3 regions of the Nonomuraea sp. NPDC050547 genome follow, and region 1 is predicted to be linked to each of the others. Evidence: riboswitches for the same ligand, from Rfam matches in the RefSeq annotation. Region 1 holds a riboswitch; each other region holds the start of a gene.

Region 1 (4,765 bases):
TGGCCTCGGTGAACGCCTTGGCTGCGGCCTCCTCAGCGGTCTCCCGGCAGGCGCTGCCGAATCCCACGATCCCGCGCTCGCGGTCCTCGACGAAGACCCCGGCGACGATCGCCCCGAATTCCGATGGAATCTCCAGCGGCGTGACCGTCAGCCCGGACGTCGCCGCCTCGCCCAGCGCGGTGGCCAGCGGGCCCGTCTCGGGCACCGGGAGCGGGGCGGCTTCATGGCGGCCGGCCCACCAGAGCGTGACCGCGTCACGTTCCAGCACTTCACGCAGGGCCGCCCGCCTCGCCTGCTCCCGCGTCGGGCCGGCGGCGGTACCGGCCAGGACCGGGTAGTTGGTGTACGGCTCGCCGCGGCGTGGGCCGGTGAAGTAGTTGACGTAGACCAGCGAGGCGGGCACCAGGACCCGCTCCCCCGAGGTCAGGTCCTCGGCGGGCACCCAGGTGATCTCCAGTTCCCGGGTCATCGGGACGAACGGAAAGCCCTTGGCCGCGTACTGGGCGGGAGAATAGAGGGCGAAGTCCCGAGGGTCGAGTGCGGGTTCGGTCAGATCTCGGTGGGCGGCTCGGGTCAGGCCGCCGGGCACCTGGTTGGCGCAATGGCGCTCGATCGCCTCCCCGATCGCGGCCAGGCGAGCTGCGTCTTCGTCACCGAGGGCCGCGCCACCGGTCACCTCTGTCCCTTGAACAGCGGTGTACGAGACCATGCTGGCGACGACAGGGTGGCGTGGCCGGTCCCGGCGCACTTCGCGGATCATGAGCAAGACCTTCCTGGGTGTGCCGGGACCGGGAAATCAGGTCTTACTCGTCGTCGTCCTCACGCCACTCGAACGGCGAGTCCACCGCGGGGGTGTGGGACTTCAGGCAGGTCTGCGGGTCATCGGGTTCGGCGAAACCGTGGTGCGCCATGTGCGTCCTCCTTCGGCATTCTGCACAAGTGATGCAGTTGCGAACTCTTCGCAAGAAGTTTAGGCACAGGCTCACCGGGATTTCAAGAATTCATTTGTCCAGCAGGGCGCAGTCCCCGCATTTATCGCCGTCCGGCACCCGGTAATAGAGACAGCACGTGGTGCGCCGGAACGCGAGTTCTGGAGAGGTGAGGGAGCCTTTCCCGGCCAGCCCGCCAGTGGCCAGCAGCAGGTTCACCAGCCGAGCGGCCCGGGGGGCGAGCTCCGGGCGGGCGGTTGCCACGGCACGTCCGGCTTCGGCGACGGCCGAGGCGGCGTTGCCATACAGGAGTCCGGGGGCGACTTTCACCCGCAGGCCGCGCGCGAACGGTTCGAGGTGGCGGCGCACCACCATGTCGTAGAGCAGGGCGGCGACCTGGCCTTCCGTCCCTGCATGCCATCCCGCGAGCGTGGGCAGCCGCAGGCGTGAGTCGTCGTCGGCGCGGTCGAGCCGGGTCAGGTCGGGGATGACTCCGCGGGTGAGCACGGCGCCCACGACAGGCGACCAGAGGCGCGCGGCGTGGCTCAGCTGGGCGATGGAGGCGCCGATGCGCAACTCGGCGGTGTCGTACCTGGCGGCGGTCGCCTCGACCAGATCGGTGAGTCCGCGCGCGTAGTCGGCGCTCACGTCGTGCCATCCCGCGGGGTCGCCGCCAAGGTGCGGAGCGAAGAACGAACCGAATTCGGCGATTTCCTCGAGCGTGCTGCGGACGGACTCTTCCGACGCCGCTTCCATAACTCCAGGCTCCATTCTCAAAAAGGGAATGACTAAATGGCCGGACGGCAAATCCGGCAGTTTCTGGAGAGATCAGGGACTACTCACGGCGGGATCGAGCGGCCGACGGCACGCCATCGTTCTTCAGGCGCCATGGCCTGCTCCTCTCCGGGGAAATCCGCCCCAGGTCGTCGAGGAGGCGACCGCGTGAGTCTCCTGGCTCTCGGGTCGATGCTCGTCCCCGCCTTCCCACCCCCGGGGAAGGGTGGTGGCGTCGAGGGGATCCGCTCGCCGATCACAGTGGCGGGACCGCGCCGGAGTCACACCGGCTTCCTCAGTCCGCGCTCGCCTTTACCCGGCCATCATGACACGGATCCGGTCAGTTGGGCGGATATGAGGCGGGTGTAGGCGCCATCGCCGGTCAGGAGCCTCATGGGTGCCGGTCTCGGCGACGCGGCGGGATTCCCGTACCACGATGCGGTCGGCGGTCAGGATGGTGGACAGCCGGTGGGCGATGATCAGCGTGGTGCGGTCGCGACGGACGGAGGCCACGGCGGCGGCGACCTCCTGCTCGCTTTCGGTGTCGAGGCTGGAGACGGCTTCGTCCATGACGAGGATGGGCGCGTCCTTGAGGATGGCGCGGGCGATGGCGATGCGCTGGCGCCGGCCGCCGGACAGGCGGGTCCCGAACTCGTGGGCCTGGGCGGCCGTGGCGGCGGAGATGACGGACTGCGGCTGGGCGCCCTCGCCGCTTCGGCCGACAGGTCCGGGCATGCTGCTGCCTCACGGACTCGCGGTGCCGGCGCAGGATGGCGTCCGGGCCGACCACAAGCCGCAGCCTGTGCAGGACCGCGCGGGGCAGTGCGGTCAGGAGCTCCGCCGGGAAGAAGCGGTCCTCGGGAGCGAACCTCACCCGCGCATCGGCGCCGAGCTGCCGTTCCAAGACCACGACCTGGCCGGACGGGATTGTCGGCAGCCGCAGTGTTCGAGGACGGCTTACGAAATCGACGCCGCGTTGAGCGCGACGACGAGGCTGGCCGCGGCGAGCATGAACGCGGCGGATGTTCCCACATACCGCTCCGGCTTGCTTCGGGACACCGCATTGGGGATGACGCTGAGCACGGCGAACCCGAACACCGCCCAGGTGCCGATACCCGCGACGGGGTCTGCCACCACGTCGATCCATCCGACACGGTCCACGACCACGACTGCGAACGCGACATAGAGCACCAGCGCGATACCGCTGCCAACCCGCAGTGGTCCCGGTAGGACCCGGTGCCGCCCACCCCATGCCAGGCTCCCCCATGGCGCGCCGCACACGAGGGCCAGTTGCAAGACCGACAGCAGCACGAGGACGACGATGAAGAGGACAACCAGGACAGGCACCAGTTCGTTCATGAGATCGTCCCTCCAGGGGTCGATACGCATCGCCGGGAAGTCACGATATGTCGCGTTGCACTCCAAGTCAAGATATATCGCGATAACTACGGCAACCTACCCCAAGTTCCCGGTCAGGCCGGCTTGCAGCGAGATGGGCCAGGCGAAGCGGCACCCTCTCCTGAGGGGCGGAGCCGGCGCACGCCGTGCACGGCCAACCTCGCCGTGAGCTGGCCCAACGCATACCTCAACAGGCGCATGGCGGGTCCGACCCGACCCCACCGACGCGGATGGCCCGGCCGGCCAGGTGATCGGCACCTTTCTCGCTCACGCTCCACCGAGGGCCCTGAGCCTGAGCTCCTGGTCGGCGGCGAGGGCCAGAAGATCGTCGTCGTGGCTGATGACGAGCACGGTGACGCCTTCGGCCGCGAGCTCGCGCATGATCCGCGCGACGGAGTGCAGGTGACGGCGGTCGACGCCGGAGCTGGGCTCGTCGAACACGACGATCCGGCGAGCGCCGAGCCGGGCCGCGGCGACGACCAGGCGTTGCTGCTGCCCGCCCGAGAGGGACAACGGGTGCCGGTCCCGCAGGGACTCGAGGTCGAGGTCACGCAGGAGGCCGCCGACCTGCGGCGCGCCGGACCCGCTGAGCCTGAGCTCGGCGCTCACGCTGTCGGTGAACAGTTGCCGTTGCACGTCCTGCATGACGATGCCGCTCACACGCTGGCGTTCGGCCCGGCCGAGCCGCCGCCCGTCCAGCGACACCTCGCCCTCGTGTCGTTGCAGGCCGGTCAGTACGCGGGCGAGCGTGCTCTTGCCGGCGCCGTTCTGGCCGGTCACGGCGGTGATCGCGCCGGCCGGCAGGTACGCCTCCTCGATGTCGAGCACCCGGCGGCCGCGGAAGGCGCACCGGACGCCGCGCAGGGTCACGCCTGCCCCCGAGTGCCGCGCCGAAGGCGTGCCCGGGTCGACGCTGGGGCCCCGGGCGAAGACGCGGGGTGCCTCCGGACGCCGGACGGGGTCGAGGGAACGCAACCCTTCGGCCGCCAGGGTGTCGTCGTCGAGGGCGGCGAACTCCGCACCCCGCCACTGCGCGTCGACGCGGCCCCCGCGCAGGGCGACGACGCGGTCGGCGACGCCGCGCAGGAAGTGCAGGCGGTGCTCGGCGATGACGATGGTCGCGCCGCTCGCGCGGAGCCGGGCCAGCGTGGCCGTGAAGCGTTCGACCGCGGCGGCGGACAGGTTCGAGGTGGGCTCGTCGAACAGCAGCAACGACGGACCGTGGGCGGCCGCGGCGGCACAGGCCACCTGCTGTTGCTGTCCTCCTGACAGGTTCTGCAGCCTGCGTCCGGCGAAAGGGCGCAGGTGGTGTTCTGCGGCGGCCGCGCTGACGCGTTCCCCGATTCGCTCCGCGGGCTCGCCGAAGTTCTCCATCGCGAAGGCGAGTTCGGCCTCGCACTCGTCGGTGAAGAACTGGCGCCGGGGATGCTGGAGCACGGTGCCGGTGCGGCGGCCGAGCTGGTCGAGCGTCAGGTCGGCGACGGCCTGCCCGTCGAGGTGCACGGCGCCGTCGAGCTCGCCGTCGTGGAAGTGCGGAACGAGGCCGTTCATGAGCCTGAGCGCGGTGCTCTTGCCCGACCCGCTGGGCCCGCACAGCACGACCGTCTCTCCGCGCCGCACGTGCAGGGTGAGGCCGTCGAGCGTGGGGCTTGTCGCGCAGGCGT
Region 2 (4,765 bases), on a different contig from region 1:
GAGCGCCGCCCACGAACTCGTCTACCGCCCGCTGCGCAACCCGGACGGGCCGCCCCAGCAGCAGGTCGAGTACAAGCTGCGCCGCTTCGTCAACGACTACGTCGCCCCGCCCAAGACCGCCGCCAGGCTGGACCTCGCGCTGGAGTCGTTCGAGCGCATGCGCGAGGAGATCGCCTCGATGGGCGCCCGAACCCCGCACGAGCTGATGCGCTGCGCCGAGGTGGACTTCATCCGCGACTGCGCCGAGATGGCCGCCCGCGCCTCCCTCACCCGCACCGAGAGCCGCTGGGGCCTCTACCACGACCGCGCCGACCTGCCCGCCCGCGACGACGGCGCGTGGCTGTTCCACCTGAACCTGCGCAAGCGCGCCGACGGCGCGATGGAGTTCCTCAAGCGCCCGGTCGAGCCCTACCTGGTCCCGGTCGAGGAGTTCGCGCCGTCCGCCGCCGCCCCCGCCGTCCTGGCCGCGCACACCTCCGCCCCGGTACGGCGGGCCGCCCCCGTCACCACCGAGCGCACCGGCGTGGGCCGCCGCTCCCCGCGCATACTCGAGCTGCACCGCCTGGCCGAGGAACAGCCCACCACCGAGCAGCTCGCCCCCTACCTGGCCGACCCCGACCCCAAGGTGCGCAGGGCCGCGATCGCCACCCGCACCGAGACCGTCCCCGACGGCGCCGGCCCCGCCCTGGTCGCCGCCCTCGCCGACGAGCACGGCACGGTACGGCGGGCCGCCGCCACCGGCCTGCGCGAGCTCGCCGAGGTGCTCCGCCCGCCCCTCGACCTGGACGCGGCGCTGGCCGGAGGCGACGCGCTCGTCCGCGCCACCGCCCTGGACCTGCTGCGCGCGCTGCGCCTGGGCGGCAGAGACGTCTTCGCCGCCGCGATCGCCGACGCCGACCACCGGGTGCGCATCGAGGCCATCCGCGGCCTGGTCTCGCTGGACGAGCCGGACCTGGTAGCGGCCGCCGCCGGCGACCCGTCGCGGGAGGTACGAGTCTGGGTGGCCAAGGGGCTCGGCATCATCGGCAAGCCCGCGCCCGTGCTGGAGACGCTGGCCGCCGACGCCGACCCGCTGGTCAGGGCCGCCGCCCTGGAGTCGTCGGCCGGTGCGGGCGGGCCGCTGGTGGCGGCGGCCGTACAGGCGATGGACGACCCGCGGTGGCAGGTGCGGGTGGGCGCGGCCCGCGCGCTCGCCGCCGCCGACCGCGCCAGTGCGCCGGCGCCGCTCGTGGCGGCGCTGTCGGACGAGAACCTCGACGTGCGCAAGGCGGCCGTGCTGGCACTGACCCGCTGGGCGGACACGGCCGAAGCGGGCGCGGCACTGGAGGCGGCGCTGGGCGATCCGGACGCGGACGTGCGCGCTTACGCGCGACGGGCGCTGGCCGGGTAGCGCCGCCTCCTCAGCCCGTCATGTGCGTCAGCCGGTCGATTCCGGCTCGGCTGACGGCGAGACCACGCTGCCGTCGTCCGCCTTGATCTTGACCTTCGCCTTGGTCCCGTCTGCGGCGGTCACGTCGGCCTCCCAGACCACCGTGCCGTTGTCCCTGTCCAGGGACAGCTCGGTGATCTTGCCGTCCGGGTACTCGCCGGCGACCTTCTCCGCGGCGTCGGAGTAGGTGGTCTTGGCCGCCTCGGCCTGCGCCTTGTGCTTGGCCTTCTCCGCGTCGTCGTCGGCCTCCGCCGACGGCGTGCCGACGACCTTCCAGGTCATCGCGTCGACCCGGACCTTGCTCTCGGCGCCGTCCGCGCCGATGATGGTGACCTTCCACACGCCCTCGTCGGAGTCCAGGCCGGTGACCGTGCCCTCCACGGCGGCCAGCGCGGCCTCGCCCGCCTTCTTGACGTCGTCGGCACCGGTACCGGCGTCCGGCGAGCCCATGTCGCTGGGATCGGCCGGCGGTGTGGCAGGACTCTGGACGGCGAGGCCGGCGGTGTTCTGGGCGCCCCCGGAACCGCAGGCCGTGATCGTGAACAGCGCGGCGGCGGCCGCGGCCGCGCGAATAGCGTGCTTCTTAGAATTTTCCCCCATGAGGTGCACGCTGCCCCGAATATCTCCTCGGCATTCCCGCAGGTCAGTAGATCATGAAGGCGTACGGCCTGGTTGGCAGCCCTCCGGATATGCCACGATAGATCCCGAAATAGGCGACGGCGGATCGAGGAAGCCGGTGTGAATCCGGCGCGGTCCCGCCACTGTGATCGGCGAGCGAGCCCCGACGAAGCCACTGCCCTTGCGGGCGGGAAGGCCGGGGTGAGCGTTGACCCGAGAGCCAGGAGACTCACGCGGTCGCCACCTCACGACCTTGGGGCGGATCTCCCCATGAGAGGAACGGTGGACGGCATGCCCTTCCCCGCGAGCCCGCGCGCGCTCGTACCCCTGCTCGTCGCCTCGGCCCTGCTGGCCGGCTGTGCGAGCGCTCCCGCACCGGCCGCCGAACAGGCGGCCGGAGTCCCCGCGGGATTCCCCGTCACCGTCGTCAGCTGCGGCGTCAGCACCACCTACGAGCGGCCGCCCCGCCGGGCCGTCGCGCTCAACCAGCACGCCACCGAGATCATGCTCGCGCTCGGGCTGGAGAAGTCGATGGCGGGCACCGCTTACCTCGATGACGCGATCTTGCCCGAGTACAAGGCCGCCTATGACCGGATCAAGGTACTGGCCAAGGAGTACCCCTCCTTCGAGGCGCTGCTCTCGGCCGAGCCGGACTTCGTCTACGGCGGCTTCGAGAGCGCCTTCGACGCCAAGGAGGGCCGCGGCCGGGACGTGCTGGCCAAGTCCGGCATCGACACCCACGTCAACTCCGAGGAATGCCCGAACGGCCCGGTCACCGCGGCCCAGGCCGAGGAGGAGATCCGTACCATCGGCCGCGTCTTCGGCGTCGGCGAGCGCGCGGAGCGGCAGATCGGCGCCATGCGGACCGTCCTGGACGGCGTTGCGAAGAAGCTCGGCGACGTCGAGCCGGCCAAGGTGTTCGTCTACGACTCCGGCGACAAGACCGCCTTCACCGCGGGCGGCGCCGGGATCGGCAACGAGATGATCAAACTGGCCGGCGGGGCCAACCTCTTCGCCGACCTGCCCAAGGCGTGGGGAAACGTCTCCTTCGAGCAGGTCGCCGAGCGCGCGCCCGAGGTCATCGTCATCTACGACTACGGCCAGACCACGGTCGAGGCCAAGAAGAAGTTCCTGCTGGCCAGCCCAGCGCTCAAGGACGTGCCCGCGATCAAGAAGCAGCGGTTCGCCGTGCTGCCCCTGTCGTCGGCGGTGCTCGGGGTGCGGGTGCCGGCCGGGGTGGAGGCGCTGGCCCGGCAGATCCATCCGGACCGGTTCAAGTGACGCGGGCGGTGCGGCGTGCGCCGTACCCGCTGATCCTCGCGGTGCTCGCCGCCGCGCTGCTGCTGGCCGCGACGGCGGGCGTCGCGGCGGGCTCGGTCGGCCTGCCGTTCGGGGAGGTCTGGTCGATCCTGCTGCACCGGCTCCGGCTGCCGCTGGGCGAGCCCACCTGGCCGGCCGTGCGCGAGACGATCGTCATGGACGTACGGCTGCCGCGGGTGCTGCTCTGCGCGGTCGTCGGCGCCGGGCTGTCGGTCTGCGGCATGGCCCTGCAGGCGCTGGTGCGCAACCCGCTGGCCGACCCGATGCTGCTCGGCGTCTCCTCCGGCGGCACCGTCGGCGCGGTCGCCGTGATGGTGCTCAACCTGTCGGTGTTCGGCGCGCTGACGCTGCCCCTGGCCGCCTTCGCCGGCGCCCTCCTCGCGCTCTTCCTCGTGTACGGCCTGGCCAGAGCGGGCGGCCGGATGACCACGATCCGGCTGGTGCTGGCCGGAGTCGCCACGGCCGAGGTGCTGTCGGCCGTGGCCAGCTTCCTCATCGTCACCTCCAACGACCCGCACAAGGCCGACTCGGCGCTGCGCTGGATGCTGGGCGGCCTGGCCGGCACCACCTGGGACCTGCTCTGGATCCCGGCGGCCGCCGTGCTGCTCGGCACCGCCGTGCTGCTGGGCGTCAGCCGTCCGCTCAACCTGCTGCTGGCGGGGGAGGAGGCCGCCGCCGCGCTCGGGCTGGACGTGCACCGCTTCCGCGGCGCGATGTTCGTGCTGGTGGCGCTGATGATCGGCGCGATCGTCGCGGTCAGCGGGTCGATCGGGTTCGTCGGGCTGATGATGCCGCACGTGGTCAGGCTGCTGGTCGGCGCCGACCACCGGCGGGCGCTGCCTGCCGCCGCGCTCATGGGCGCGGCCTTCCTGATCGCCGCCGACCTCGCCGCCCGCAGCCTCATCGCCCCCGAGGAGATCCCGATCGGCATCCTGACCGCGGTGACCGGCGGCCCGTTCTTCCTGTGGCTCATGCGGAGAAAGGCGGCCCGATGACCCCCGGTGAGCTGCGCGCCGAGGGCGTGAGCGTCGTGGTGAACGGGCGGGCCCTGGTCAGCGAGGTCACCCTGGCCGCCGCGCCGGGGGAGCTCGTCGCGCTCGTGGGCCCGAACGGCGCGGGCAAATCCACCCTCCTGCGGACCTTCTACCGCGCCGTGCGGCCCACCTCCGGGCGGGTGCTCCTGGACGGGGACGACATCTGGCGCATGCCGGCCAAACGGCTGGCCCGTACGCTGGCCGCCGTTCTGCAGGAGTCGCCGGGCTCCTTCGAACTGACCGTGCACGACGTGGTGGCGATGGCGCGCACGCCGTACAAGCGCCCTTTCGAGGGCGACGACGACTCCGACCGGAGCATCGTGCTGGGGGCGCTGACCGAGCTGGACGTCGCCGACCTGGCCGA
Region 3 (4,765 bases), on a different contig from region 1:
CCACGGCCGCGGAGGGCTCGCCGTTCACCATCGCGAAGTACATGGAGCCGGCCTTCGTCGATCACCTTCTCACCAACGCCATCGCGTGGCCGGGCAGAACCCTGGTGTCCATCCTCTTCGCGATCCCCGGCATGGCGTGGGGACTCCTGGCCGCCCGCAAGAAGATCCTCGACGAGCCGGGACAGCACATGGCTCTCCTGAAGCGGATCGCCTTGCTGTGCATCGGCGCCGCGGTCGTCGGACGGCTCCCGGCGGCGTTCCTGGCCGTCGGCACCTGGCCCGACGTGGCGACGCCCGTCGTATGGGTGACGTACGCCGCGCACAGCTTCACCGGCTACATCGGCGGCATCGGCGCGGCCGCGGCCATCGGGCTCGCCGCCGTCCGCATCGGCCACAACCACGGCCCCCTCACCACCGCCCTGGCCGCCCTCGGGCAGCGCTCGATGACGTTCTACCTCGCGCAGTCGGTGGTATGGGTGGCGCTCTTCTACCCGTTCACCCTGGGCCTGCGCGACGACCTCAGCTTCGCCGCCAGCCTCGCCGTCGCCGTCGTCATCTGGGCGGCCTCGATTCCCGCGGCGGCCTGGATGCACCGCAAGGGATACCGGGGCCCGTTCGAGGCGCTCGTGCGCCGCATGTCGTACCGCTAGTTCCGGACGGCCGCTTCCTCCCGCAGGCAGGCGCCCTGCGGAGCGCGGGGGATGCCCAGGATCACGATCCGGCGACCGCCGAGGGGCGTCACGTTCGAGACGTGCCGTCGCCATCCGCGACGCGCAGCCGTTCCCGGTAGGCGCGAAGGCCGGCCGCACCAGGCACCCGCAGCCCGTAGACCCCCGGCCTCCTCGGGGTGAGCGACGGAAGCTCCGGGGCATCGGACATGAAACCGAACAAACGCATGTCCCCGAGCGAGGTAGCGGTCCACACGTGACGGTCACATGGCCGTCACGGACGCCCGTGAAGATCGTGGCGGGGTCAGCAGGGTTCAGGCATGGCCGAGTCCTACGCGGACCACGGTGGCGGCGGTCTCCAGGGGCGCGGGCTGGCGTGGTGAGCAGGAGGCGGCCACCACGAGCCGGTCGGCGAGGCCCGAGATCGTGGCGCACGTCGCCGCGGCGGATTCCACCGGCCCGGTGTGCGGCGAACGGCCGTCCACGACGGCGGCCACCACGGTCGTGCGGGGCAGGCCGCCCATCCGGGTGAGGGCGTCCAGGGCGCCGGGCGCGGTCACGAAGTCCAGGGCGATGCTCTCGACCCGCGAACCGCCCAGTACGGCCAGCGCCGGACCGGCCTCGCCCGAGCACAGGCACACCATCAGCCGGGGACGGTTGCTCAGCTCGCCCAGCCGCCGGTAGACGCGGGCCAGGCGGCGCAGGCCCGCAGGGTCGGCCGGTGCGGGCTCGTCCAGCTGGACCTCCTGCGCTCCGGCGGTGGCCAGCCGCTCCAGCAGTTCGGCGTACGGCTCCAGGAACGCCTCCAGCAGGCTGAGTGGATCGAAGCCCGGGCCGCCGGCGCTTCGGCCGCCGGTGCTTCGCAGGAAGGCGAGCGGGCCGGGTAGCACCGGGCGTACCTCGAAGCCGAGCCGCCTGACCGCCAGGTAGGCGGCGAGCGGCGCGCCGTGGTCGAGCCGGAAGCGGGTGGCTGGGGTGAGCGCCGACCCCTCCGCGACGCCGAAGGTCGCGGGGGAGCGGAAGGTGGGGTGGTGGAGCGGGAGGTCGGTCAGGCCGAGCGCCCGCCATCCTTCCCACAGGCCGGTGGTGGTCGCCGGGCGTCCGAGCACGGTGGTGCGCTGTCTCACGTCGGGTCCTTTTCCCTCGCGGAACCCCTGGGGGCCGCGCACCGGGCGGCGCGCGGGCGGTGGCAGGTGTTCGGACTCGCGGGCGTCCCACACGTTCCTACTGGCCGTCGCTTCCCAGGCCGGAGCCCAGTGCTTGCGTGGACGGCGGTCGTTCCCGCTCACCGCTGCGGGGCAGTCCCGGATTCACACCGGGTTCCCTCTTGCGCCGATCCCTCAACGGGGCCGGGCCAGCCGCAGGAGGAAGCATATGCCCTGCGCGGGTCGCGCACGCGGCCATGCCTCGCCCGGCCTGGGCGTGATGCGGCGAGGTGTTCCCGGCATGGGGTCGCGTCATCTCACGCCGAGGCACCTCGGACCGCGGCATGTTCGGGCTGTGGCATCTCGCGCGTCGCGCCTCGGGCCGGGGGCGCCTCGGGGCTCGGGCATCCGATCTCGCGTGTGCCGGGAGATCGGATGCGCCGCGTGCATGGGCGTGGTGCCGTGCGGGTGCCGGGCCTTGGTCTCCGATCGATGAGGCCCGCGTGCCGGGTCAGGGGCGGGGGATGGCGACGGCGTCGTACGTCGTGTCGGGGGTCGGCGGGGTGGTGAAGCGGGCATTGGGCAGGTACAGGCGGGACCCGAACGCCGCCACCGTCGTCGGCACGTCGAACAGGGCGCTGGTCACCCGCCGGACCACGCGGCCCTCGGTCCCCGCCGCGTTCAGCCGCAGGACCGCCACGGTGTTGATCCGGTTCTGCACCGCGTACAGGGTCCGGCCGCGCAGCAGCAGGCCGTCGCCCTGCGGCAGCGACTCGCCGTGCAGGTCGATCCGGGAGGTGGTACCGGTGCCGTCCACGCGGAACAGGCCGCCGGTGTTCGACTGCACGATGATCAGGCCCCGGCCGTCGGGGGTGGCGGCGATGCCGTTGGCGTTGATGCCGGTGCCGTACACCAGGTCGCCCGTGAGCGGGACCCGCACCACGTCGGCGGGCAGCCGTCCGCCGCGCAGCGGCAGCTTGTAGAGCACCGGGTTGGCGGAGTCGGTGAACCACGCGGCGTCGCGGGTGAGGATGACGTCGTTGACGAATCCGGCGGCGGTGGCCAGCCGGTAGGAGGCCAGGACCCGGCCGGTGCGGGTGTCGACGACGCGGGCGTCCCCGGCCGTGCCGCCCGCCACGAACAGGCGTCCGCGCTCGTCGATCTTCATCCCGACGGACGGGGTGCCGGGACCCTCGCTGATGATCGCGCCGCGCCCGGTCCGCAGGTCGGCCCGGTAGATGGAGCCGTTCGCCAGCGAGCCGAAGTAGGCGAGCGGGCCGGAGCCGATGGCGATGCCCTCGGGCCGGAAGCCGTCGGGCAACGGGATCGACTCGGGTAACTCCCGGTCCGCGGCCGCCCCGGCGGGAGCGCCGGTGGCGACGGCCAGGACGAGGGTCGTGACAATCGCGCAAAGGAGCCTGATGGTTCGCAGCATCTGATGCCCTCTTTCCAATCGTCTCGGGACCCACGCTAGATCGCCGGGCGCCGTGCGCAAGTGCCGCGAGGCCTCCGGCTAACGGGCGGGGCTCCCGCCGTACACGGCCGTCACCTTCACACCGAGCGCCGCGGGCAGCAGCGGCGCGGCCTCGGCGATGGCCGCACCGCCCGGGGCGAAGGCGGCGGCGTGCCTGAGCGCGATCCTGGCCGCCCGCCCCTGGACCTCGTAGGAGGCGTGCCCGAACGCGGCCGCCAGCGCGGGCGCCGGCTCGGCGGCATGCGGCAGCTCCCGTTCCAACCGGCGCAGGCCCTCCAGGGCGAGCCTGGCCTCAGGCCGGAACGTCAGCGCGCCGATCGTCTCGACGACCTCGCCTGCCGCGGCGGCGCCGCCGTACCCGATCTGGGCGAGCGCCAGCTCCGCGACCGCGCCGGGAGCGGCGGGCAGCAACCGCAGATAGTCGCGTACGCGCGCGCCGGCCTCCTGCGGCGTCGGGTCGAGCAGGTGGTGCAGCCGCACGAAGAAGCGCAGCCCGATCTCGTCCCCGCCACGCAGGAACCGGCGCAGGCACCCGTCGAGCAGTTCCGCCCGCGACACCCGGCCCTCGGCCGGCAGCCGCCGGAGCAAGGCCGGCCAGCGGGTGGGGACGGGTTCCCCACGCTCCTCACGCAGGACGCGGCCGGCGCCCTCGGCCTCGAAGATCCGCGGCAACAGTGAGCCGAGCAGCGGATCGTCGCCCGACGGCCGGGCTCGAAGCCAGGCGAGCACGAGGGGGTCGTGCTCGGGCGGCTCGCTGGCGGGAACCCCGTTGATCGATCCGACGAACGCCGTCGAGCACGGCGTGGGCGTGGTGCTGAACGGCCCCGGCGAGGCGATGGCACAGCGGATCGCCGCGCTGGCTCCCGGCGCGCACGTCGTGAAGGCCTTCAACGTCTTCCCCTCCGCCCAGTGGACCCGCGCCGGCGGCGGACCCCCCGTCACGGTGGCGATGTGCGGTGACGATCCGCGGGCGTTGCGCGTCGTCGGCGACCTGGTCCGCGATGTCGGCGGACTCCCGGCCGTGCTGGGGCCGCTGGATCGGGCGCGCCAGCTTGAGGAGGTCGCGGGCTTCGTCATCGGGCTGGCCTTCGCCGGTACCGACCCCGGATCCGCCGTCCCGAGCCTCCCCACAGCGGCCGTGTGAGGGTGGTCGCCACGCCGTAGACCAGGCGCGAAGTTCTTTCGCTCTGTGTGGATTTGGACGCGGATGTCGCTCCGGATCCTTCCTAGGTTCTGCGTTGCCGGACACCACCGGCACCACCACTGATGGGAGTCAGGAATCATGCGTAAGCTTCTCGCCGCCACGGCCATCGCCGGTTCGATCGCCGCCGGTCTGGCCATCGCGCCCGCCGCCAACGCGCAGAGCGCCACCACCGCCGCACAGAGCCAGTCGGGCATCGTGGCCTGGAAGAAGCTGTTCTCCAGCGACGGCAAGGCCTACACCCGCGGCGTCGTGCAGAAGACCGGCCCCGGTGTGT

What was found. Region 1 has a riboswitch for cobalamin ahead of ACIBHY_RS40035 ((2Fe-2S)-binding protein). Riboswitches for the same ligand answer to the same signal wherever they lie in the genome.
Region 2: linked by a shared signal. The riboswitch ahead of ACIBHY_RS04485 (ABC transporter substrate-binding protein) and the one ahead of ACIBHY_RS40035 ((2Fe-2S)-binding protein) in region 1 are both predicted to bind cobalamin.
Region 3: linked by a shared signal. The riboswitch ahead of ACIBHY_RS52775 (hypothetical protein) and the one ahead of ACIBHY_RS40035 ((2Fe-2S)-binding protein) in region 1 are both predicted to bind cobalamin.

What each region holds. Positions count from the first base shown of each region.
Region 1 covers NZ_JBITGW010000019.1:129,669-134,433, forward strand. Annotated here, with positions in the region: gene ACIBHY_RS40030 (YcaO-like family protein) at 1-760, opposite strand, end outside; gene ACIBHY_RS40035 ((2Fe-2S)-binding protein) at 1,002-1,685, opposite strand; cobalamin riboswitch at 1,853-2,052, opposite strand; gene ACIBHY_RS40040 (ATP-binding cassette domain-containing protein) at 2,016-2,438, opposite strand; gene ACIBHY_RS40045 (hypothetical protein) at 2,661-3,062, opposite strand; gene ACIBHY_RS40050 (ABC transporter ATP-binding protein) at 3,369-4,765, opposite strand, start outside.
Region 2 covers NZ_JBITGW010000001.1:958,107-962,871, forward strand. Annotated here, with positions in the region: gene ACIBHY_RS04475 (fumarate reductase/succinate dehydrogenase flavoprotein subunit) at 1-1,390, shown strand, start outside; gene ACIBHY_RS04480 (PepSY domain-containing protein) at 1,418-2,029, opposite strand; cobalamin riboswitch at 2,156-2,278, shown strand; gene ACIBHY_RS04485 (ABC transporter substrate-binding protein) at 2,318-3,328, shown strand; gene ACIBHY_RS04490 (FecCD family ABC transporter permease) at 3,337-4,362, shown strand; gene ACIBHY_RS04495 (ABC transporter ATP-binding protein) at 4,359-4,765, shown strand, end outside.
Region 3 covers NZ_JBITGW010000036.1:10,524-15,288, reverse strand. Annotated here, with positions in the region: gene ACIBHY_RS52780 (DUF418 domain-containing protein) at 1-650, shown strand, start outside; gene ACIBHY_RS52775 (hypothetical protein) at 983-1,795, opposite strand; cobalamin riboswitch at 1,839-2,042, opposite strand; gene ACIBHY_RS52770 (SMP-30/gluconolactonase/LRE family protein) at 2,325-3,248, opposite strand; gene ACIBHY_RS52765 (hypothetical protein) at 3,327-4,016, opposite strand; gene ACIBHY_RS52760 (hypothetical protein) at 4,057-4,431, shown strand; gene ACIBHY_RS52755 (hypothetical protein) at 4,570-4,765, shown strand, end outside.